Sinorhizobium fredii USDA 257: one gene and its partner. The protein of the gene in region 1 interacts with the protein of each later gene in a pairwise test. Links are inferred from orthologs where the notes say so. Each region holds a gene or a part of one and is shown in the gene's direction. Other genes may lie near its edges. The genes, in order: accC and ribD.

What was found.
Region 2: the proteins of accC (region 1) and ribD interact in binary tests that used the Escherichia coli proteins (3 or more experiments, as listed by UniProt). The link is inferred for Sinorhizobium fredii USDA 257 from one-to-one orthologs.

The regions. Positions count from the first base shown.
Region 1 is NC_018000.1:3,526,060-3,531,985, reverse strand. The notes cover bases 1-2,876. They hold accC (acetyl-CoA carboxylase biotin carboxylase subunit), read left to right. Parts: upstream 1-704; coding sequence 705-2,048; downstream 2,049-2,876. Other genes in these bases: aat (leucyl/phenylalanyl-tRNA--protein transferase), read left to right, coding at 2,058-2,672; accB (acetyl-CoA carboxylase biotin carboxyl carrier protein), read left to right, coding at 213-692; aroQ (type II 3-dehydroquinate dehydratase), read left to right, coding at 1-189. In the rest of the region: USDA257_RS16300 (NADH:ubiquinone oxidoreductase subunit NDUFA12), read right to left, coding at 3,339-3,734; USDA257_RS16295 (GNAT family N-acetyltransferase), read right to left, coding at 3,842-4,300; USDA257_RS16290 (GNAT family N-acetyltransferase), read right to left, coding at 4,405-4,908; Asp-tRNA(Asn)/Glu-tRNA(Gln) amidotransferase subunit GatB, read right to left, coding at 4,905-5,926. UniProt on the Escherichia coli protein: This protein is a component of the acetyl coenzyme A carboxylase complex; first, biotin carboxylase catalyzes the carboxylation of the carrier protein and then the transcarboxylase transfers the carboxyl group to form malonyl-CoA.
Region 2 is NC_018000.1:968,786-984,354, forward strand. What follows is about bases 7,108-10,088. They hold ribD (bifunctional diaminohydroxyphosphoribosylaminopyrimidine deaminase/5-amino-6-(5-phosphoribosylamino)uracil reductase RibD), read left to right. Parts: upstream 7,108-8,036; coding sequence 8,037-9,140; downstream 9,141-10,088. Other genes in these bases: glyA (serine hydroxymethyltransferase), read left to right, coding at 7,108-7,529; nrdR (transcriptional regulator NrdR), read left to right, coding at 7,542-8,015; USDA257_RS04550 (riboflavin synthase), read left to right, coding at 9,125-9,745; USDA257_RS37580 (molybdopterin cofactor-binding domain-containing protein), read right to left, coding at 10,010-10,088. Outside these bases: USDA257_RS04500 (DMT family transporter), read right to left, coding at 1-585; USDA257_RS04505 (arginyltransferase), read right to left, coding at 589-1,368; USDA257_RS04510 (RDD family protein), read right to left, coding at 1,554-2,018; hemB (porphobilinogen synthase), read right to left, coding at 2,096-3,109; USDA257_RS04520 (DUF6163 family protein), read left to right, coding at 3,294-3,731; transcriptional regulator LdtR, read left to right, coding at 3,862-4,374; USDA257_RS04530 (L,D-transpeptidase family protein), read left to right, coding at 4,723-6,051; more of glyA, read left to right, coding at 6,234-7,107; more of USDA257_RS37580, read right to left, coding at 10,089-10,243; USDA257_RS04560 (hypothetical protein), read right to left, coding at 10,417-10,767; USDA257_RS04565 (GNAT family N-acetyltransferase), read right to left, coding at 11,097-11,633; USDA257_RS04570 (cupin domain-containing protein), read right to left, coding at 11,636-12,199; ribH (6,7-dimethyl-8-ribityllumazine synthase), read left to right, coding at 12,446-12,907; transcription antitermination factor NusB, read left to right, coding at 12,904-13,386; USDA257_RS04585 (MFS transporter), read left to right, coding at 13,393-14,622; USDA257_RS04590 (sodium-translocating pyrophosphatase), read left to right, coding at 14,822-15,569. UniProt on the Escherichia coli protein: Converts 2,5-diamino-6-(ribosylamino)-4(3h)-pyrimidinone 5'-phosphate into 5-amino-6-(ribosylamino)-2,4(1h,3h)-pyrimidinedione 5'-phosphate.

The DNA.
Region 1 (5,926 bases):
CACGATGCCATTCGCGCGATCGCGGTTCCGGTCGTGGAACTGCATCTTTCCAACATCCATGCGCGCGAGGAATTCCGCCACAAGTCGATGATTGCGCCGGCCGTCAAGGGCGTGATCTGCGGCTTCGGTGCGCAGAGTTACATTCTGGCGCTGCATGCGCTAAAGAACCTGACAAACACGTCGAAATAAGAAGTACACGAGGCTCATATCCCATGGCTGACAAGAAACCGGGTATCGATCAGGCGCTGATCCGCGATCTCGCCAATATCCTCAAGGATACCGACCTGACCGAGATCGAAGTGGAACAGGACGATCTGCGCATCCGCGTTTCGCGGAACGGCACGCCTGTTGCGATGCCCATGCACGCAATGCCCACCTACCAGATGCATCCGGCAATGTCCGCGGCACCTGCGCCGGTCGCCGCACCCGCCGCGACTCTCGAAGGTGGCCACAATACGAAGAACGCGGTGACGGCGCCGATGGTCGGCACGGCTTATCTCTCCCCGGCCCCGGGCGCCCGCCCGTTCATCGAGGTCGGCGCGACGGTCAAGGAAGGCCAGACGATTCTGATCATCGAGGCCATGAAGACGATGAACCAGATCCCGGCTCCCCGCTCCGGCAAGGTGACGGAAATTCTCGTGCAAGACGCCGCTCCGGTCGAATATGGCGAACCTCTGATCGTGATCGAATAAGGCACGATGGCGATGATCTCGAAAATCCTCATTGCCAATCGCGGCGAAATCGCTCTGCGCGTGCTGCGCGCCTGCAAGGAACTCGGCATCGCGACCGTGGCCGTGCATTCGACCGCAGACAGCGACGCCATGCATGTCCGGTTGGCCGACGAGAGCGTCTGCATCGGTCCGCCGCCATCCCGCGAAAGCTATCTGAACATCCATCAGATCGTCGCTGCCTGTGAGATCACCGGCGCTGATGCGGTGCATCCGGGTTACGGCTTCCTTTCGGAAAACGCCAAGTTCGCGGATATCCTCGAGGCGCACGGCATCACCTTCATCGGCCCGACGGCCGAGCACATCCGTCTGATGGGCGACAAGATCACCGCCAAGAAGACCGCGGAGGAGCTCGGCATTCCGGTCGTTCCCGGCTCCGACGGCGAAGTGAAGCCCGAGAACGCTCTTAAGATTGCCCGCGAGATCGGCTTCCCAGTCCTGATCAAAGCGACGGCCGGCGGCGGCGGACGCGGCATGAAGGTCGCCAGAACGGAAGAGGATCTCGAGCATGCCGTCGCGACGGCACGCTCGGAGGCGGCGGCCGCCTTCGGCAACGACGCGGTCTATATGGAGAAATTTCTCGGAAAGCCGCGTCATATCGAAATCCAGATCGTCGGCGACGGCGAAGGCAATGCCATCCATCTCGGCGAACGCGACTGCTCGCTGCAGCGCCGCCACCAGAAGGTCTGGGAGGAAGCGAATTCCCCGGCTCTCAACGTCGAGCAGCGCATGAAGATCGGTCAGGTCTGCGCCGACGCGATGAAGAAGATGAAGTATCGCGGCGCCGGCACGATCGAGTTCCTCTACGAGGAGGGCGAGTTCTATTTCATCGAAATGAACACGCGCCTGCAGGTCGAGCATCCGATCACCGAAGCTATCACCGGCATCGACCTGGTGCACGAGCAGATCCGCGTAGCATCGGGCGGTGGCCTATCGGTCAAGCAGGAAGACGTCGTCTTCTCCGGTCATGCCATCGAATGCCGCATCAATGCCGAGGATCCGCGCACTTTCGTGCCCTCCCCGGGCACGATCACGCATTTCCACGCGCCCGGCGGCCTCGGCGTGCGCGTCGATAGCGGCGCCTATCAGGGCTATCGGATTCCCCCCTATTATGACAGCCTGATTGGCAAGCTGATTGTCCACGGGCGGACGCGCGTCGAATGCATGATGCGGCTGCGCCGTGTGCTCGACGAATTTGTCATCGATGGCATCAAGACGACGTTGCCGCTTTTCCAGGAACTGATAAACAATCAGGATATCGCCAATGGTGATTACGATATCCACTGGCTGGAGCACCATCTGGCCGCAACGTCCGCATAGGGTAAGAGATTGAAAGGATCGCGCAGCAAACAACCGGAAATCACCCCGGACATGTTGTTGCGCGCCTATTCCATCGGTCTCTTTCCGATGGCTGACTCGGCCGACGATCCGGAGCTCTTCTGGGTCGAGCCGGAAATCCGCGGCGTCATTCCGCTGGATCGATTTCACGTCTCCCACAGCCTGGCCAAGAGAATTCGCAAGCGTCCTTTCGAGATCCGCTTCGATACAGCCTTCGAAGCGGTTGTCGAGGGATGCGCGAAGCCCGCACCCGGTCGTCCGACCACCTGGATCAACGGCAAGATCCGCTCGCTCTACGCGGCATTGCATCACATGGGCTATGCGCACAGCGTCGAGGCCTGGGAGGACGACAGGCTCGTCGGTGGCCTCTACGGCGTCTCGCTCGGGGCAGCCTTCTTCGGCGAGAGCATGTTTTCGCTGCGCACCGATGCCTCGAAAATCTGTCTGGTCCATCTCGTCGAGCGGCTTCGTGCCCGGCACTTCCAGCTCCTCGATACGCAGTTTACGACGGAGCACCTGAAAGCCTTCGGCGCTGTCGACGTGCCGAAGGCCGAGTATGACCTGTTGCTTGCCAGGGCGATCGCCTCGCCGAATCTTGAATTTTAGTCGGGATGCCCGCCTGCAGCCCCTGCGACTTTTCAATCGCACATTGACCTGCTGTGTCCTCTGCTTGTGCGGGACGGCGGCCTATTGCTTCGCCGCCGTATCCGGGGGCGGAACGTCGGAAGTCGGCTTGCAGGACTGCAGCCAGACATCATAGACGGGATGCTCGACCGCGTTGAGGCCGGGACTGTCGGCGAACATCCAGCCGGTGAAGATGCGGCGGATCTTGCGGTCGAGCGTGATCTCGTCGACATCCACGAAGGTGGTGGTCTTCGGCGCCTCAGTCTCGTCGCGGCTATAGCAGACGTGCGGGGTCACCTGCAGGGCGCCAAACTGAACCGTCTCGCCGATATAGACGTCGAAGGTGGTGATGCGGCCGGTGATCTTGTCGATACCGGAAAAGACGGCGACGGCGTTGGAGAGACGCGTCGCGCGTGCCGGTTCGACGGTGGAAATCAAAGGCAGAGCCAGGAGAAACGCAAGGCCCGTATGCCGGGCCGTCCGGCCCATCAAATTCCGCAGACAGAAACCTGCCATTCCCGCCAATCCCCTGCGATGCTGTTTGTTCTGGATAGCCCTTCAGGCGCTAAACCCGAAATGTGGCTGCGCCATGATCGATCCATAAGTTGAGACCGGAGCGGCGGGTCGGACCGCCTTCGTCAGCACCTATCAGGAGCGCGGCGTCCACGCGTCGTAGTCGCCGGTCACGCGCGGGCGCAGGCCTGCATTGGCCAGCGAACCTTTCGGGCGGTAGGCATTGGGCGTGCCGGTCGGGTTCGAGCGATGCGACTGCTGCCATTCGCGCGCGACGTATTTTTCGTCGGCGGGAGAAATATCGGTGCGGTGATGCATCCACCCGTGCCAACCGGCAGGAATGGCGGAGGCCTCGGCCGGGCCGTTGTAGATCACCCAGCGCCGCGTGCGGCCCTCGGAATCCTTGCCGCCCTGGTAGTAGACGTTGCCGAATTCGTCTTCGCCGACACGCTGGCCATGGCGCCAGGTGTGAAAGCGCGTACCGATCGTCTGTCCGTTCCACCAGGTGAATATCTGCAGCAGGAGCTTCATGGGCATCGTCCTTTACCGACCGATGGGAGCCAGCCGGATATAAAAATCTCGCACCCGCTTATGCCGCGCCCCTCATGCCTTGTCCAGTGGTTCAACCGGACCGGCGGTCATTTCACCTGCGTCTTGAAGCCGAAATGACTGCGTTCGAAACCGAGGCGTTCGTAGAAGCGATGCGCGTCGACCCGAACCGCATTGGAGGTGAGCCGCACTTTCGCCGCACCCCTTTCCCGCGCTTCGGCAATCGCGTGGCGGATCATCCGCGCCCCGATGCCACGGCCGCGCATGTCCTCCCTCGTCTGCACGGCTTCGATCACCAGGCTGGAACTGCCGCGCCCGGGAAGCGACGTCGAAACTGCCGTCTGGAAAGTACCGACGACTTCGTCGCCTATGCAGGCGACGAAGAGCGTCTGATGCGCCGAGGCGGTGATCTTCTCGAAGGCGGACAGATAGACGCCAAAGGCTTCAGGTTCGGTCGTGTCGCCGTGACCGCCAAGAAGATCATCCGCGAAAAGTCCGATTATGGCTGGCAAGTCTTCGCGCTCGGCTTTGCGGATCTCTATTTCCATTACTGTGATGCCCCAGCGTGCAGATATCTGAGTTATCGCATCAACCACCCCGAGGCGAAGCTATTGTGACAGCGTGTGAGGAGTCCCAGCATCAGATGTACAGATCAAGGAAGACGTTTCTCAAGAACAAGCGCCGGAATGCCGGATCCGTCCTCCCCGCAACTGGACGTCCTGTCAACTTCCGAAAACCCGTGCGCCCGATAAAAGGCGAGCGCATGCAGATTTTCCGGCTCGACCTCAAGCCGCATGCGCTCTGCATCCGGAAAGCAGGTTTCGAGTTCGGCGAACATGTCGCGGCCGATCCCCTGCCGTTGGTATTTCGGCAAGACGTAGAGCTGATGAAGGATGACGGTCTTCGGGAGTGTCTCCGACATGGCCGCAAAGCCCATGCCGGCGATCTCGCCGCCATTGTCCGCGACGACGAATTCGGCCCTCTTGCGCTGCAGCCGAGCTCTGAGAGCCTCTATGGAATGCCACCTGGCCGTCAGTTCGTCGACCTTGTCGACGCCATAAAGGCTGTCATAGGTCGCATGCCAGGTCTCGGTGAGCAGAGCGCGTACCTTTTCTAGGTCGCGCTCGCTTGCCGTCCGGACGAAGAACTCCGTCACTCTTCGATGCCGAGCTTGGACCTGACGAGAGCCTGCACCGCCTGCGGGTTTGCCTTGCCGCCGGTCGCCTTCATCACCTGGCCGACGAACCAGCCGGCGAGCGACGGTTTTGCCTTGGCCTTCTCCACCTGATCCGGGTTGGCGGCGATGATCTCATCGACGGCCTTCTCGATCGCCCCGGTGTCGGTGACCTGCTTCATGCCGCGGCTCTCGACGATTTCCGCCGGGTCGCCGCCTTCGTTCCACAGGATTTCGAAGAGATCCTTGGCGAGCTTGCCGGAGATCGTCTCCGCCTTGATGAGGTCGATGATGCCGCCGAGCTGGGCCGGCGAAACCGGAGTCTCTTCAATGGCTTTGCCGGCTTTGTTCAACGCACCCAGCAGGTCGTTGATTACCCAGTTCGCGGCAATCTTGCCGTCGCGCCCCTCGGCGACCGCCTCGAAATAATCGGCAATCGCCTTTTCCGAAACAAGCACGGAGGCGTCATAGACCGACAGCCCGAGATCGCGGACGAAGCGTTCCTTCTTGTCGTCCGGCAGTTCCGGAAGATCGGCTTTGAGCGCCTCTACAAAGGCGTCGTCGAACTCGAGCGGCAGCAGGTCCGGATCGGGGAAGTAGCGGTAGTCGTGCGCATCTTCCTTGGAGCGCATCGAGCGTGTCTCGCCCTTGTTCGGGTCGAAGAGCCGGGTCTCCTGATCGATCGTGCCGCCATCCTCGAGAATCGCGATCTGGCGGCGGGCCTCGTATTCGATCGCCTGGCCGACGAAGCGGATCGAATTGACGTTCTTGATCTCGCAGCGCGTGCCGAAGGGCTCGCCCGGACGGCGCACCGAGACGTTGACGTCGGCCCGCATCGAGCCCTCGTCCATGTTGCCGTCGCAGGTGCCGAGATAGCGCAGGATCGAGCGCAGCTTGGTGAGGTACGCTTTTGCCTCGTCCGACGAGCGCAGGTCCGGCTTGGAGACGATCTCCATGAGCGCCACGCCCGAGCGGTTGAGATCGACATAGGACATGGAGG
Region 2 (15,569 bases), 2.6 Mb from region 1 along the record:
CGCCGCCAGGGCTGGAAAGATCGCAGTCGTTAGCGGCACCAGCGCCATGTCCCGTCCGCTGGCGCGGCTGATGGCGATGGCGCTCGCCAGCAGGAAAGCGGAGCAGGCGGCCATCGCGTCGCCAAACAGGTTCCCGCTTTCGAGCCCGTCCTGGACGATCACCCCGACGCCGAGAAGCATGATCGCCATCGTCAGCAGCGTGGCGTTGGAGGGGCGCTCCTTCAGGAAGATCCAGGAGAGAATTGCCGCGAACATCGAGGTGAAGGCGAGGATGAAAACGACGTTTGCTGTCGAGGTGTTGAACACCGCGAGCAGGAAGGTGAAGGAATTGATGCCGTAAAAGAGGCCGGCGATCAGCCCGGCCTTGCCGGGGATCAGCGCAATCTGGCGGCCCAGCACGCGATTGATAAAGAACCAGGCGGCGATCGCCACCGCAAAGGTCGACAGGCTGCGCACGGCGAGAATCGACCAGACTTCGCCGTCTGCCGAACGGATCAGCGGGATGTCGAAGGAAAGCGCAAGGCCGCCGAGGCCGGTGATGGCAAGGCCGCGCCGATGCCGGGCGGCGTCAGAGGAGGGGGTCAATCGTCAATCCGTGGCGGTTTCAGGAGAATCTTCCCCGCCAGCATAACGCTCCCAACCGCGGGCCATAAGGTGCTCCTGCGGCAAAAACTTTGTTTTGTACCCCATTTTGCGCGATCCCTTGACCCAGTAGCCGAGATAGACGTGCGGCAGGCCGCGTTCCTTTGCACGGCGGATATGGTCGAGGATCATGAAGGTGCCGAGGGACCGGTTTGCAAGGCCCGGATCGAAGAAGGAATAGACCATAGACAGCCCGTCGCACATCCGGTCGGTGAGTGCCGTGGCGATCAAGGGGCCTTTGGCCTTTTCGCTGATGCCGTCGCCCTCGGCCCTCAAGCGGTATTCGATGATTTTCGTGTGTACATGGGTGTCCTCGACCATCATTGCGTAGTCGAGCACTGACATGTCCGACATGCCCCCCCTCTGGTGCCGGCAATCCAGATAGCGGCGGAAGAGGTTGTACTGCTCGCTCGATGGTTCGGCCGGGTATTCGGTGGAGACCACGTCCTCGTTGGCCGCGAGCACGCGGCGCATCGAACGGGTGGGCAAGAATTCATTGGTCAGGATACGCACCGAGATGCAGGCGCGACAGGTCTCGCAGGCCGGGCGATAGGCAATGTTCTGCGAACGGCGGAAACCGCCCTGGGTCAGAAGATCGTTCAACTCGGGAGCGCGCTCGCCCACCATGTGGGTGAAGACCTTCCGTTCCATCTCGTTCGGCAGGTACGGACAGGCTGCCGGTGCGGTCAGGTAGAATTGCGGAGACGATGTGGTCTGCGTGTTCATCGAGCGTGGGGGTCACTCTTCGCGAAGTTACTCTGCAATAGGATGGCCGAAGAAATAAAAACGTCAACACACTCGTTCCGCAAGGAGCGAGCAAAGTGCCGGCAATTCTTCGTCTGGAGATGCTTCCGGTTTGACCCGGGTTCATCCGGGCCGCGGCACAGTCGTTTTCGACGGGCCGGGCGCCGTCAATACATGTCGCGCCGGACGGTGACGGTACCGATCAGAAGGTCGTGCAGCAGCCTGCCGCGATCCGTGAACAGTCCGATCAGCAAGATGAGCGGAGTCAACAGCGCATTGGCGATCCAGAAGATCGCCAGGTGGACGATTGCCGTCAGGAAATCCATGGGCCGGCCATCCGTCCGGGCGATCGCCACACCCATGATCCTCATCCCGGGCGACGCCTGCTCGCGGCCGCCGACCGTCAGTCCGAAATACAGCATCGCCACGAGAGCGAAGAGCACGGGATAGAGGAAGAATCCGAGGCCGAGCGTCAGGATGCCGAGAAAGAACACGACGACCGCAGCCGGAATCCACAGGAGCGCGACGATCAGGTAGTCGATAATGAAGGCAAACACCCGGCGCGACAGAACACCCTGGTAAGCGCGCCAGTCCTGGCTCGGAAGTCGGAGTTCTTGGTTGTGCATGCTCATGTCAGCCTCGCGTCGTTTCGATCACATATGGGGACCGAATTCGTCAAAACAATGCGTCTCTCGCGCGAACCGGCCGCTCACCGCTTCGCCAGGATCTTAGCCACCTCGACGGCGAAATAGCTGAGGATGCCGTCGCAGCCGGCTCGCTTGAAGGAGAGCAGCGTCTCGAGCATGACGCGCTCGCCGTCGATCCAGCCGTTGGCGGCCGCCGCCTTGATCTGCGTGTATTCGCCCGAGACCTGATAGGCGAAGACCGGCAGGCCGAAGGCTTCCTTCATCCGCCAGCAGATGTCGAGATACGGCAGGCCCGGTTTCACCATCAGCATGTCGGCGCCTTCCTCGACGTCGAGCGCGGCGTCGCGGATCGCTTCGGTGCCGTTGGCCGGATCTATATAGTAGGTCTTCTTGTCGCCCTTCAGCAGCCCGCCGGTGCCGATCGCCTCGCGATAGGGGCCGTAGAAGGCGGAGGCGAACTTCGTCGCATAGGACATGATGCCGACATTATGGTGGCCGCTGGCATCGAGCGCCTCGCGGATCGCGCCGATCCGCCCGTCCATCATCTCGGAAGGCGCAATGATGTCGGAGCCGGCATCCGCCTGGACGACTGCGGCGCGCGCCACCGCTTCCACCGTCTCGTCGTTGACGATCTCGCCATCGCGCAGGATGCCGTCATGGCCGTGGCTGGTGAAGGGGTCAAGCGCCACGTCGGTAATGACGCCGATATTCGGAACGGCTTTTTTGATCGCTTGCGTCGCCTGGTTGATGAGATTGTCGGCGGCAAGGCTGTTCGAGCCGGTCTGGTCGCGGAGCGCCATCTCGATATTCGGGAAGGTGGCGACGGCGGGAATGCCGAGGTCGGCCGCCTCCTTGACCGCCTCGACGGCCCTGTCGATGCTCATGCGGTTGACGCCGGGCATTGCTTCGATAGGCTGAGCGATGCCTTTGCCCGGCACGATGAAGATCGGCCAGATCAGGTCGTCCACGGCGAGCCGGTTCTCCTGCACCAAGCGGCGTGTCCAGTCCGCCTTGCGGTTGCGGCGCATGCGACGGTGCCCGGTGATCCTGTCCACAAGATTTGTGCTGTCGTTCATCGCGCCCGCGTCCTTCTTCCTTCATCTGCGTCGGTCAAAGGCGGTTTATCACGCGCCTCGGCAGATTGAAAACCGCATCACGCGATGAGGGGCTGCGGCATTTCCTCTCCGCGCGCAGCGGCTCGGGCGCGTGCTCTTGATTTGCGGCTGGTGGATTGCCGGCACTCGGCCTATCTTGCCGGCCATGCTTCACGATTCTGCTCATGTGCCGAAGCCATCGCTCACCGAAGTGCTGTTCGGCTGGTTCCTGCGCCTGGTCTCGGCCTCCTGCTTCTGGTTCGCGCTGAATTACTGGGCGATGCTGATCGGTTTTTCCCACGGCGGCGCCGGGCGTTTCGATCTGCTGGCAGCGGAGTGGCGCGCTGCGGCAACGGCGCTCGCCGTCCTCTATCCGGTCGCCGCCATTGGGCTCTGGTTGCTCGTCTCCTGGGGGCCGGTTGTCTGGGTGCTTGCGGCCGCGATCGAAGTCGCCATGGTCGAGTTCTATCCGGGCATGCTCGGTGCCCGTCCGCTGCTCCTCGTGCTCCATGGATCGGTCGCCGTCACCTTCGTACTTTTCCGTGCGGCGATCTTCTGGCAGCGCCTGCGCCAGGCGCGGCAGGTAAGAGTTGATTCACCCTGAGACAGTGTCGACGGATAGTAAGTACATGTTAAGGCTGCGGTTTAAGTAGAATTTTATACGTATTCGATAGGGTCTCACTCAAGGCGGGAAGACAAAGAAACACCGCCAAACGAAACAGTGAGGCACGAAAATGAACACGAAGATGAAGCCGCAGGTAGCTGCTCCCCGGGACCCGCAGGAAGAGACGATCCGTGGTCTCTATATGGAATCCCTTCACCTTGTCGAGCGTCTGCATCGCCGTCTGCTCGACGTCATCAAGGACGAATTCGACCGGCAGGGCCGCAGCGATGTCAACGCCGTTCAGGCGCTGCTGCTCTTCAACATCGGCAATTCAGAACTGACCGCCGGCGAACTTCGCTCCCGCGGCTACTATCTCGGTTCGAACGTCTCCTACAACGTCAAGAAGCTCGTCGATCTTGGCCTCATCAACCATCAGCGCTCCCGCATCGACCGTCGTTCGGTCCGCATCAGTCTGACGGAAGAAGGCCAGGAGATTGCCGAGACCGTCGCCAAGCTCTACGAGCGCCATGTCGGCTCGATCCATAAGGTCGGCGGCATCGGTTCGGATGAGTTCACCCAGATGAACAAGCTCCTGCAGCGCCTAGACCGCTTCTGGAACGACAGCATCATGTATCGCCTCTAAGTAAGGCGTACGCATCTCCAGCCTCAAGGGTCGGGCGCAATCCCTGCGTGTCCGACCTTTGCTGGTTTTCTCCATCGAGTTGTCGTCCAAGCCCTCGCCGCTCTATCCGCCCGGGTAGGCCGAGACACGAATTGGCCATATTACTATGACAGCGACGCTACCATGCGGCAGGTGCGCAATTGCGTCTGTGGCGGCGATTCGTTTCGTGGCCCGCCTGCCGATTGGCTCTCGCTCGCACGATCGTGAAAGCAACTTGAGAGCCGGGTGGGCACGCGGGTTTACCTTTGTTAACCACGTTTGTGCTAGGGCTCGGGCAGCGCGCGTATTGGCGCATTTGATGGTGGGACTATGTCGAAAAAGAACGGAATTGATGCTTTCTCGCGCCGCGCGTTTCTGCGCTCGGCCGCAACGCTCGGTGCCGCCGCATGGGCAGGCGCCGCCAGTGCCCAGGACGCACTGGGCGAACTCATCAATTCGCCGCGTCGCGGCTCCTGGGATGACCAGTTCGATGCCAAGGCCTCGCGCACCGCGACAGCAGTTCTTTCCAATACACCGGTTTTCGGCCCTCAGACGATCAGCCATGTGCAGCAGGCAATCTTCGATTACCAGCAGATCGTCGCCGGCGGCGGCTGGCCCCAGGTTCCGCAGACCGGTGTAAGGCTCGAGCTTGGCGTCACCGATCCCTCCGTCCAGCAGCTGCGTCAGCGCCTGATGGTCTCCGGCGACCTGCCGCGGTCCGCCGGTATTTCCTCTTCCTTCGATTCCTACGTCGACGGCGCGATCAAGCGCTTCCAGGCCCGCCACGGTCTGCCGGCGGACGGCGTGATCGGCGAATATACGTTCAAGGCACTGAACGTCGACGCCGCGACGCGGCTGGCCCAACTCGAGACCAACCTTGTGCGGCTTCAGTCGATGTCGGGCGATCTCGGCCGCCGCTATGTCATGGTCAACATTCCCGCCGCCTATATCGAGGCGGTAGAGAACGGCCGCGTCGTGTTGCGTCATGCCGCTGTCGTCGGCAAGATCGACCGCCAGTCGCCGATCCTCAATTCGAAGATCTACGAGGTCATCCTCAATCCCTACTGGACCGCGCCGCGCTCGATCGTCCAGAAGGACATCATGCCGCTGATGCGCAAGGACCCGACCTATCTCGAGCGCAACGCCATCCGCCTCTTCGACGGAAGCGGCAACGAAGTGTCGCCTGAAACGGTCGACTGGAATGCCGAAAAGGCGCCGAATCTGATGTTCCGGCAGGATCCCGGCAAGATCAACGCCATGTCCTCGACGAAGATCAACTTCCACAATGAGCATGCGGTCTACATGCACGACACGCCGCAGCAAGGCCTGTTCAACAAGCTGATGCGCTTCGAATCGTCGGGCTGTGTGCGCGTGCAGAACGTCCGCGACCTCTCGAACTGGCTGCTCAAGGAGACGCCCGGCTGGTCGCGCCAGCAGATCGAGGCGACCATCAAGACGGGCGTCAACACGCCGATCAAGCTTGCCGAAGAGGTGCCGGTCTATTTCACCTACGTCACCGCCTGGTCGGCGAAGGATCGCGTCGTCCAGTTCCGCGACGATATTTATCAGCGCGACGGCGCCGCGGAACTGGCCCTGCAGACGACGACCGGAGTCGAGCAATCGCCCGGCCCCATCGACGCCGACGCCTTGCCGCAATAAGCAAAAGTGCCGTATTTTTCGATCAAGGCCGCGTATTCCAGGATGCGCGGCTTTTTCATGTCTACTCGGCCGCGATATATGGGCGCGGCGGATGGTGGAAATGGCGCAAACCGCACAGCGGATATTGCTCTCGGCGTGCGAGGAAGCTAAAGAACAGCCACCCTTGAGAGGAGCCTCGCGCGATGCTTGCACAGACCAATGACGCCTTCTTCACCCGCTCTCTCGCCGACAGCGATCCGGAAATCTTCGGTGCGATCGAGAAGGAGCTGGGTCGCCAGCGCCATGAGATCGAGCTGATCGCCTCCGAGAACATCGTGTCCCGTGCCGTGCTCGAAGCCCAGGGCTCGATCATGACTAACAAATATGCCGAGGGTTACCCGGGCAAGCGCTATTACGGCGGCTGCCAATATGTCGACATCGCCGAGGAACTGGCGATCGACCGTGCCAAGAAGCTCTTCGGCGTCAATTTCGCCAACGTGCAGCCGAACTCCGGTTCGCAGATGAACCAGGCGGTGTTCCTGGCGCTCCTGCAGCCGGGCGATACCTTCATGGGCCTCGACCTCAATTCCGGCGGCCACCTGACCCACGGCTCCCCGGTGAACATGTCGGGCAAGTGGTTCAACGTCGTTTCCTACGGTGTGCGCGAAGACGATCACCTGCTCGACATGGACGATGTCGTCGAGAAGGCCCGCAAGCACAAGCCCAAGCTGATCATCGCCGGCGGCACCGCCTATTCGCGCATCTGGGACTGGAAGCGTTTCCGTGAGATCGCCGATGAAGTCGGCGCCTGGCTCATGGTCGATATGGCCCACATTGCCGGCCTTGTCGCCGGTGGCCAGCATCCGTCGCCGTTCCCGCATTGCCATGTCGCGACGACCACGACGCACAAGTCGCTGCGCGGCCCCCGTGGCGGTATGATCCTCACCAATGACGAGGATATCGCCAAGAAGATCAATTCGGCAGTCTTCCCAGGCCTCCAGGGCGGTCCGCTGATGCATGTGATCGCTGCCAAAGCCGTTGCGTTTGGCGAGGCGTTGCAGCCCTCTTTCAAGGACTATGCGGCCCAGATCGTCAAGAATGCCCGCACCCTTGCCGAAACGCTGAAGGCCAACGGCCTCGACATCGTTTCCGGCGGCACCGACAACCACCTGATGCTGGTCGATCTGCGCAAGAAGTACGCCACCGGCAAGCGCGCGGAGGCGGCGCTTGGCCGCGCCTACATCACCTGCAACAAGAACGGCATTCCCTTCGATCCGGAAAAGCCTTTCGTCACCTCCGGTGTTCGCCTCGGCGCACCGGCCGGCACGACGCGCGGCTTCAAGGAGGCGGAATTCAAGGAAATCGGCGAGCTGATCGTCGAGGTGCTCGATGGTCTGAAGGCGGCCAACTCCGACGAGGGCAATGCGGCCGTCGAAACCGCCGTTCGCGAAAAGGTGGTGAAGCTCACCGACCGTTTCCCGATGTACGGCTACATGTGATCGGAAGGTTGCATGCGCTGCCCCTATTGCAGTTCCGAAGACAGTCAAGTGAAGGATTCCCGTCCGGCTGAGGACGGGAATGCCATTCGCCGCCGCCGCATCTGCCCTGATTGCGGCGGCCGCTTCACGACCTTCGAGCGGGTGCAGTTGCGTGAGCTGATGATTATCAAGAAGACCGGTCGGAAGGTGCCCTTCGACCGGGACAAGCTCTTGCGCTCCTTCGAGATCGCCCTGCGCAAGCGCCCGGTCGATCGTGACCGTATCGAGCGGGCGGTGTCTGGTATCGTCCGCCGCCTGGAAAGCTCCGGCGAGACGGAGATTCCCTCGGAGGAAATCGGCCTACAGGTGCTTGAGGCCCTGAAGAGCCTCGACGATGTCGCCTTCGTGCGATACGCCTCCGTCTATCGGGATTTTTCCCACGCCGAGGATTTCGAGAAGGTCATTGCCGAGATCAGCGCCAAGATCGCGCGCGATCCCAGCGAATAGCTCTAGTTAGCGGAGGAGCGCATGGGCGGGCCGACGCGTGAGGACGAGAGATTCATGGCGGCGGCATTGCGCCTCGCCCGCCGCAATCTCGGTCTGACCTCCACCAATCCCTCCGTCGGCTGTCTTGTCGTCAAGGACGGAACGATTGTCGGCCGAGCGGTGACGGCGCCAAGCGGACGCCCGCATGCGGAATCGCAGGCTCTTGCCGACGCAGGTGAGAAGGCGAGGGGGGCGACCGTCTATGTCACCCTCGAACCCTGTTCGCATCATGGCAAGACGCCGCCCTGTGCCGACGCGCTTATCGCCTCGGGCGTCGCCCGCGTCGTCGTTTGCCTTCTGGACCCAGACGAGCGCGTGGCCGGTCGCGGGGTCGTGATGCTCCGCGACGCCGGCATCGGAGTCGACATCGGTGTCCTTCGCGACGAGGGCGAGAGGGTGCTGGAAGCTTATCTTATGCGCCAGCGGATGAAGCGGCCGCATGTCACCCTCAAGCTCGCCGTCTCGGCCGACGGCATGATCGGACGAAAGGGTGAAGGGCAGCTGAGGATCACCGGTGCGGTCTCGCGCGCCCAGGTCCAGGTGCTGCGTGCCGAGACGGATGCCATCCTCGTCGGGGCCGGTACGGCAAATGCCGACGATCCGGAACTCACCGTTCGGTTACCTGGGCTTGAAGCGCGTTCGCCAATCCGTATCGTCCTTGATCGACGTCTAGACTTGACGGTCGAATCGAAGCTCGTCCGCTCGGCCGGTGCGGTCCCATTGATCGCCGTCGCAGATTCGGTGCTCGATCGGGCCGCAACAGCGAGGCGCAGCGCGCTGGAAGAAGCCGGCGTCGAAGTGTTGAATGCCGATACCGTTGCCGATCTTTTGACGGCACTGGCCTCGCGCGGCATTTCCTCGCTTCTGGTCGAAGGCGGCGCGCGGGCGGCGCGCCAGTTTCTCGATGCGGGGCTGGTCGATCGAATTCTGCTGTACAACGGGCCGGCGACTATTGGCGCAGACGGCATCCGATCCCCATTTGGTCGGACGACCGTACCCGCCGGGTTTTCGCTCAAGCGTACGGCCCGTTACGGCGATGATATTTTCGACGATTACGAAAGAGATACCGGATGTTCACAGGCATAATCACCGATATCGGCACCGTGGAGAAGGTCACGGCGCTCCGGGAAGGCATCAAGCTTCGCGTCGCCACCAGCTATGATCCGAAGACGATCGACATGGGAGCCTCGATCGCCCATGCCGGGGTGTGCCTGACCGTAACGGGCCTGCCGGAGGCTGGCAGCAACGAGCGCTGGTTCGAAGTCGAGGCCTGGGAAGAGGCGTTGAGGCTGACGACCGTTTCCGGCTGGCAAGAGGGCACGCGCATCAATCTCGAGCGTTCGCTGAAGATCGGCGACGAGCTCGGCGGCCACATCGTTTCCGGCCATGTGGACGGCCAGGCGGAAATTCTCGCCGTCGACCCGGAAGGCGATGCGGTGCGCTTCCGGCTCCGCGCGCCGGAACATCTCGCCCGCTTTGTTGCGCCGAAGGGTTCCGTTGCGCTAGACGGCACTTCTCTGACCGTCAACCGGGTGGATGGCGCCGACTTCGACGTGCTGTTGATCCGCCATTCGCTCGAAGTCACCACCTGGGGTGAACGCCGGGCCGGCGACCACGTCAATTTCGAGGTCGATACCATGGCGCGCTATGCGGCCCGGCTCGCCGAGTTTCCCGTTTCCCAGGGAGAATGATGTCGATGGCGGCCGAAGGGTTTCGACGGCGGATGGCGGTATTTTGATCCTCTCCAGTCGGTGCGAAAGGTAACTAAGCGGTCAGTACATCCTCTATTCGGATCGGCAGGGTGCGCACGCGCTTGCCGGTCGCGTGGACGGCGCGTGGTAGGCCGGATAGGTGGCCGAGGCCACACGCATGCCGATCAGGAGACGACCGTCGCGCATGGAGCGCGGTTCGGAAGCCCGATGCGACCAACCGAAGCGCTCGGCGGCGAGGTCTTATCATTTCATCAGCGAGCGGCTGGAGAAGGGCTTGTTCTCGCTCTCATCGATCTCGGGTTCGTTCCGCCGCCGTAGTTCGACAGGATCGAGCCCGAGGGCGTAGGACAGTTCATCCAAGGCGCATTCGAGCGCGAAGATGCCACTCGCCTCGCCCGGTCCGCGCATATGGTTCGGCGTACCGATTTCGAGCTGCCGCAGTCTGTACTGCGTGCGCACGTTCGGGCAGGAATACATGTAGCCGCTAGCGCGAACTGCAGGCGAACTATACTTTGTCGATTGCGCTATTGAAACGCGCTTGGTGCAGTTGCAGTGGGCGAAATGCGGGGCGGCGTCCCCGATCGGGGACGCCGCCTTGAGGCGGGATGGGAAACCGCGCGGTTTCCCGTCCGGTACTGCTTTCGAGGAGGTCAGCGAACGTAGATTGTCAAACCACCGTCGGCGGCTTCCTCGGCGCCGGCGATGTTGTTCATCTCGACACGTTGCGCCTTCAGCTTGGATGCCAAGGGCTTGTTGGCATCGACTGCTGCGAGCAGGGCGGTGCGTTGTTCCGCCGTTGCCTCATCGATCCACATCCGGGTCTGGTTCTCCTGGTTCAACGTGTCGACGTCGACGACTCTGACATTGTCGCCCTTGAAGGCGCGAACGGTGTGGTCGATGTGACTCGGCCAGTTCATCTTGGCGTCCGTGGCATAGGTGATGCCGCCGAAGCTCAGTGTGGAGAGGGCGGCGATGACGGAAAAAGTCGCGATGCGGTTCATTGTCATGCTCCTTTGCTCGCGGTTGCGGCCCGGGCAGGCAATCGAACGCATGACTCGTTGCGATTGCTGAGCCGGTCGCGCGGCTCCGCTTTGGCCAGCACGGACCGTTTGCGGGTGGGGTCATCCGCAGCAAGTGGCGCTGGATTGTTTCGACTGGTTGGGGTGGCGTTTCCCCGTTGCTTCCGGTGTCGCGCCGTGCCAACGGTTACGAAACTGGGCCGGAATGTGGCCATTTCCGAGGCGTAAGTTCCTGAAAAATAGTTAAAAATCGTTCATGTTCGCGGATGCCAACAAGCCCGGCAAAATGGACGCCGGAGCCTGGCCTTGGCTCAGACTGCGCCCGTCGACCGGCGTTCGAACATGAGCATCGGTCTACCGTGATAGGTCGTGCGCCGGAATTCCCTAAAACCATACTTGAGCGCGACCCGGATCGAAGCCTCATTGCCGGGTTCGATGATGCAGGTCTTTCTAAGGGCGGGAAACTCGCGATCGCCCCAGGCGAGTGCGGCGGAGACCGCCTCCGTCGCAAAGCCGCGGCCATGGCACTTCGGCGAAAGTGCCCAGCCCATCTCCATCGTTCCCTCGAGCGATGGTGTGATCTCGCGGTGGGGATCATGGAATCCGGCCTCGCCGATGAACGCACCGCCGTCCTTCTCCTGGATCGCAAAGAAGCCGAAGCCGAAATAGTGCCACATCCCCACCTGGCGCAAGAACCGCGTCCAGGACTGTTCGCGCGTGTAGGGCACGCCACCCACGTGACGCGTCACTTCCCCGTCCGCGAAGAGTGCGCTGTAGCAGGGAAAATCGTCGCGCCGATAGGGGCGCAAGAGAAGCCGCTCGGTCTCGATTACGGGCACACGATGCATTTTCACTCCGGTTTGGCTGATGGGGCCGGTTTGGCTGATGGAGAAGGTGAAGTTAGGTCCTGAGCGCAGCCCGGCTCACCATCCCAATAGTCGGTTGCCGATTGAGGCCGGCCGATAAAGTCGAACGAAGCCTCGCGCGTGTCGGACCGCCGGGTTCTGGCCAGGAACTTGCCGGAGTCCGGATATTCGCAAATCTCGGTCGAGGCCATGGTCGATATCGACAGATACTTGAGCGGCAACGTTCCTGTGTTGATCAGGTGATGCGCCGTTTCAGGACCGCCAGCCGGTGCGCCGAGCACGTCGCCGGGCCCGACGGCATAGCGTTCGCCGCCGAAGCGGTATGTGCCCTCTCCCTCGAGAATGATGAACAATTCCTCCTCGACATGGTGGTTGTGAAAGGGGCAGCCGGATTTGCCCGGCGGCACCTCGCCATAGCTGATGCCGAGGTCTTTCAGGCCGAGAAGCGCACCGAACGAGGCGTCGCGCGATTCGAAGAACGAGCCGCGGCGCCAGTGGTCGAGGCCGAGCTGGTCGAGACTGACGATCGGTTTGCGGATTTCCGTCATGGCTTTCCTCCCGGCCGTGGCGGCCCTTCCGCAGCGTGAACAGCTTCACCTTGCAGAATCGGCCGCAATATACTTGAGGTTTTAAAGCTAGTATATGCCGGAACCGTCACCGGAGCAGCCTGAGGCGGAAGATGGCGCGGCAAATGGCCTCCGCATGCAGGAATTTGCTTGCCATTCTGCGCAGGCCGTGGTTTGACCGCCGCCTGCGCTGGCCGAGGCCGGCCCATATTTCAAGACAGGTGATCCATGGCGAATACCAAGCCGGTCCGCATCCTGATTGTGGAAGCGCGCTTCTATGACGATATGGCCGACGCAATGCTCGACGGGGCTAAGCATGCGCTCGACGCAGCCGGCGCGACCTATGATATCGTTACGGTTCCGGGCGCCCTGGAAATTCCCGCGGCACTGGCCATGGCGCTCGATGGTGCCGACGAAGGCGGAACCGACTACGACGGCTTCGTTGCGCTCGGCATGGTGATTCGCGGCGAGACCTATCATTTCGACATCGTGGCGAACGAGTCGGCGCGTGCTTTGATGGATCTCGCCGTGAGCGAGAGCCTGGCGCTCGGCAACGGCATCCTGACGGTGGAGAATGAGGAACAGGCGTGGGCGCGTGCCCGTCGCTCGGAGGGCGACAAGGGCGGCTTTGCCGCGCGTGCCGCGCTCACCATGATCGAACTGAAGAACAAGCTGAGTAAAGAACAGTGACGAACACCCCCTCGGATCAGCCGCTGAAGCAGGTCAACCAGCGTGGCGCCGCGCGCCTTGCGGCCGTTCAGGCCCTCTACCAGATGGAAGTCGGCGGAACCGGCGTGCTCGAGATCGTTGCCGAGTTCGAGGCGCATCGTCTTGGCCAGGAACTGGACGGCGAGACCTATCTCAAGGCGGACGCCTCCTGGTTCCGCTCGATCGTCTCCGGCGTCGTGCGCGACCAGCGCAAGCTCGACCCGTTGATCGGATACGCGCTTCAGGACGATTGGGCGCTTTCGCGACTCGATTCCACCGTCCGCGCCATCCTGCGCGCCGGCACTTTCGAACTGCTCGAGCGCAGGGACGTACCGGTTCCGGTGATCGTTACCGAATATGTCGAGATCGCCAAGGCCTTCTTCGAGGACGAGGAGCCGAAGCTCGTCAACGCTGTCCTCGACCGCATCGCCAAGCAGATCCGCGGCGAGCAGCGGACATAGCCCCTCATGCTTGTTGCGGCCGGGGACGACATCGGAACGGTTCTTCGCGAGGCCCGCCGCAACGTCCTTCTGCTGACTGTCGCCCAGGCGCTGCTCGGCGTCGTCGGGCCGATCAGCTTCGCCGTCGGCGGTATTGCGGGCCATCAATTGCTCGGCGACGACAAGTCGCTCGCGACCGCGCCGCTGACCGCATTCAATGTCGGAATGGCGCTTGGCGTCATCTTGGTGGCGATCCTGTCGCGATCGATTGGACGGCGCTTTGCCTTCATGGCTGGCGCGACGGTTGCCATGATCGGCGGCATGATCACGGCGGCCGCTCTTTTCCAGGCGAGTTTCTGGCTTTTTGCAGCCGGTCTGGCTATTCTCGGGTCCTCGAGCGGTTTCACCCAGAAGCTGCGTTTCGCCGCCGCGGATGCGTCGCCGTCCTTCTACAAAGCATCGGCAATTTCCTGGATTCTCGGCGGCGGCATCGTCTCGGCGGTCCTTGGTCCTCAGATCGTCATCTTGGCCGGCGACTTCTTCGCACCCGTATGGTTCGCCGGTGCCTTCGTCGCGCTGATACCCGTCTGCCTCTTCGCCCTTTTCTTCTTTATCCCCCTGCGGCTCCCGGAAGCCACGAAGGCGTCATCCGCAGAAGCGGGTCTACCCGCCCGTTCGCTCCGCGAGATCGCCGGCAGCCAGCGCTTTCTGACCGGGATGGTCTGCGGCATCTCCTCCTATGCGCTGATGACCTTCATGATGACCGGCGCCCCGGTCGCCATGGTCGTCGGCTGCGGTTTTTCGAGCGATCTCGCGACGCTTGGGATCCAATGGCACGTGCTTGCCATGTTCGCTCCGAGCTTCGCCACAGGTTGGCTGATAACCCGCTTCGGCGCGGAGCGCGTCGTCGCCTGCGGGCTCATGTTGCTCATGGGCTGTGCGGCCGTCGCCCATCTTGGCTTGGCGCTCTGGAACTTCTGGGGCGCTCTCGTTCTCCTCGGGCTCGGCTGGAACTTCGGCTTCATCGGCGCGACTTCAATCGTCGCCCAGAGCTACCGACCGCATGAGGCGGACAAGGTCCAGGGCTTCCACGACGTGGTGCTGTTTTCGACTGTTGCCGTCTCGTCCTTCGCCTCCGGCAAGGTTCTGGCCGCCTACGGCTGGGACATGCTCAACGCGGTCATCTGGCCGGTGGCGGGCCTCTGCCTTTTGCTCCTCGTCCTCCTGATGCGTTCGAGCAAGAGAGCGGCCGCCTGAAGCCACGCTCGCTTCCTGAAAGCCTGACCCTCAGAGGCCGGCATGCCGGCAATTTCAGGGGCTTGACGATCCACCATCGCAACCGCACTCTGGCCGCGCCGTGGGGGCATGCCGCTTGAGGAGGGGCATGCGATTCGCGGGACAGAGGGGCCGGCGGCAGGGAGTTGAGGCCGCGGGTTTAAACGGAGGAAAGTGCGAAATGACCATATTGTTGGGCGTTATCGCATGCGGGTTGCTTTCGGTGGCCTATGCCATCTGGGCGACACAGTCGGTGATGGCCGCCGACCAGGGGAATGCCCGCATGCAGGAGATCGCAGGTTTTATCAGAGAGGGGGCGCAGGCCTACCTCACGCGTCAGTACACAACCATTGCCATCGTCGGTGTCGTCGTATTCTTCGCTGCATGGGTTTTGCTTTCGGGTGCGGCCGCCATTGGATTCTTGATCGGCGCGGTGCTCTCGGGCGCGGCCGGCTTCATCGGCATGCATGTTTCGGTCAGGGCCAATGTCCGCACGGCCCAGGCCGCATCGGTCAGCCTCGCCTCCGGTCTCGATATCGCCTTCAAATCCGGTGCGATCACCGGTCTTCTGGTGGCAGGCCTCGCGCTCCTGGGCGTCTCGGTCTACTACTTCATTCTCACCGTCGGCCTCGGCCATGGACCGGCCGAACGCGAGGTCATCGATGCGCTTGTCGCACTCGGCTTCGGCGCCTCGCTGATCTCGATCTTCGCCCGCCTCGGCGGCGGCATCTTTACCAAGGGTGCCGATGTCGGCGGTGACCTCGTCGGCAAGGTGGAAGCCGGAATTCCGGAAGACGATCCGCGCAACCCGGCGACGATCGCCGACAATGTCGGCGACAATGTCGGCGACTGCGCCGGCATGGCCGCGGACCTCTTCGAGACCTATGCGGTCTCCGTGGTGGCAACCATGGTCCTCGCATCGATCTTCT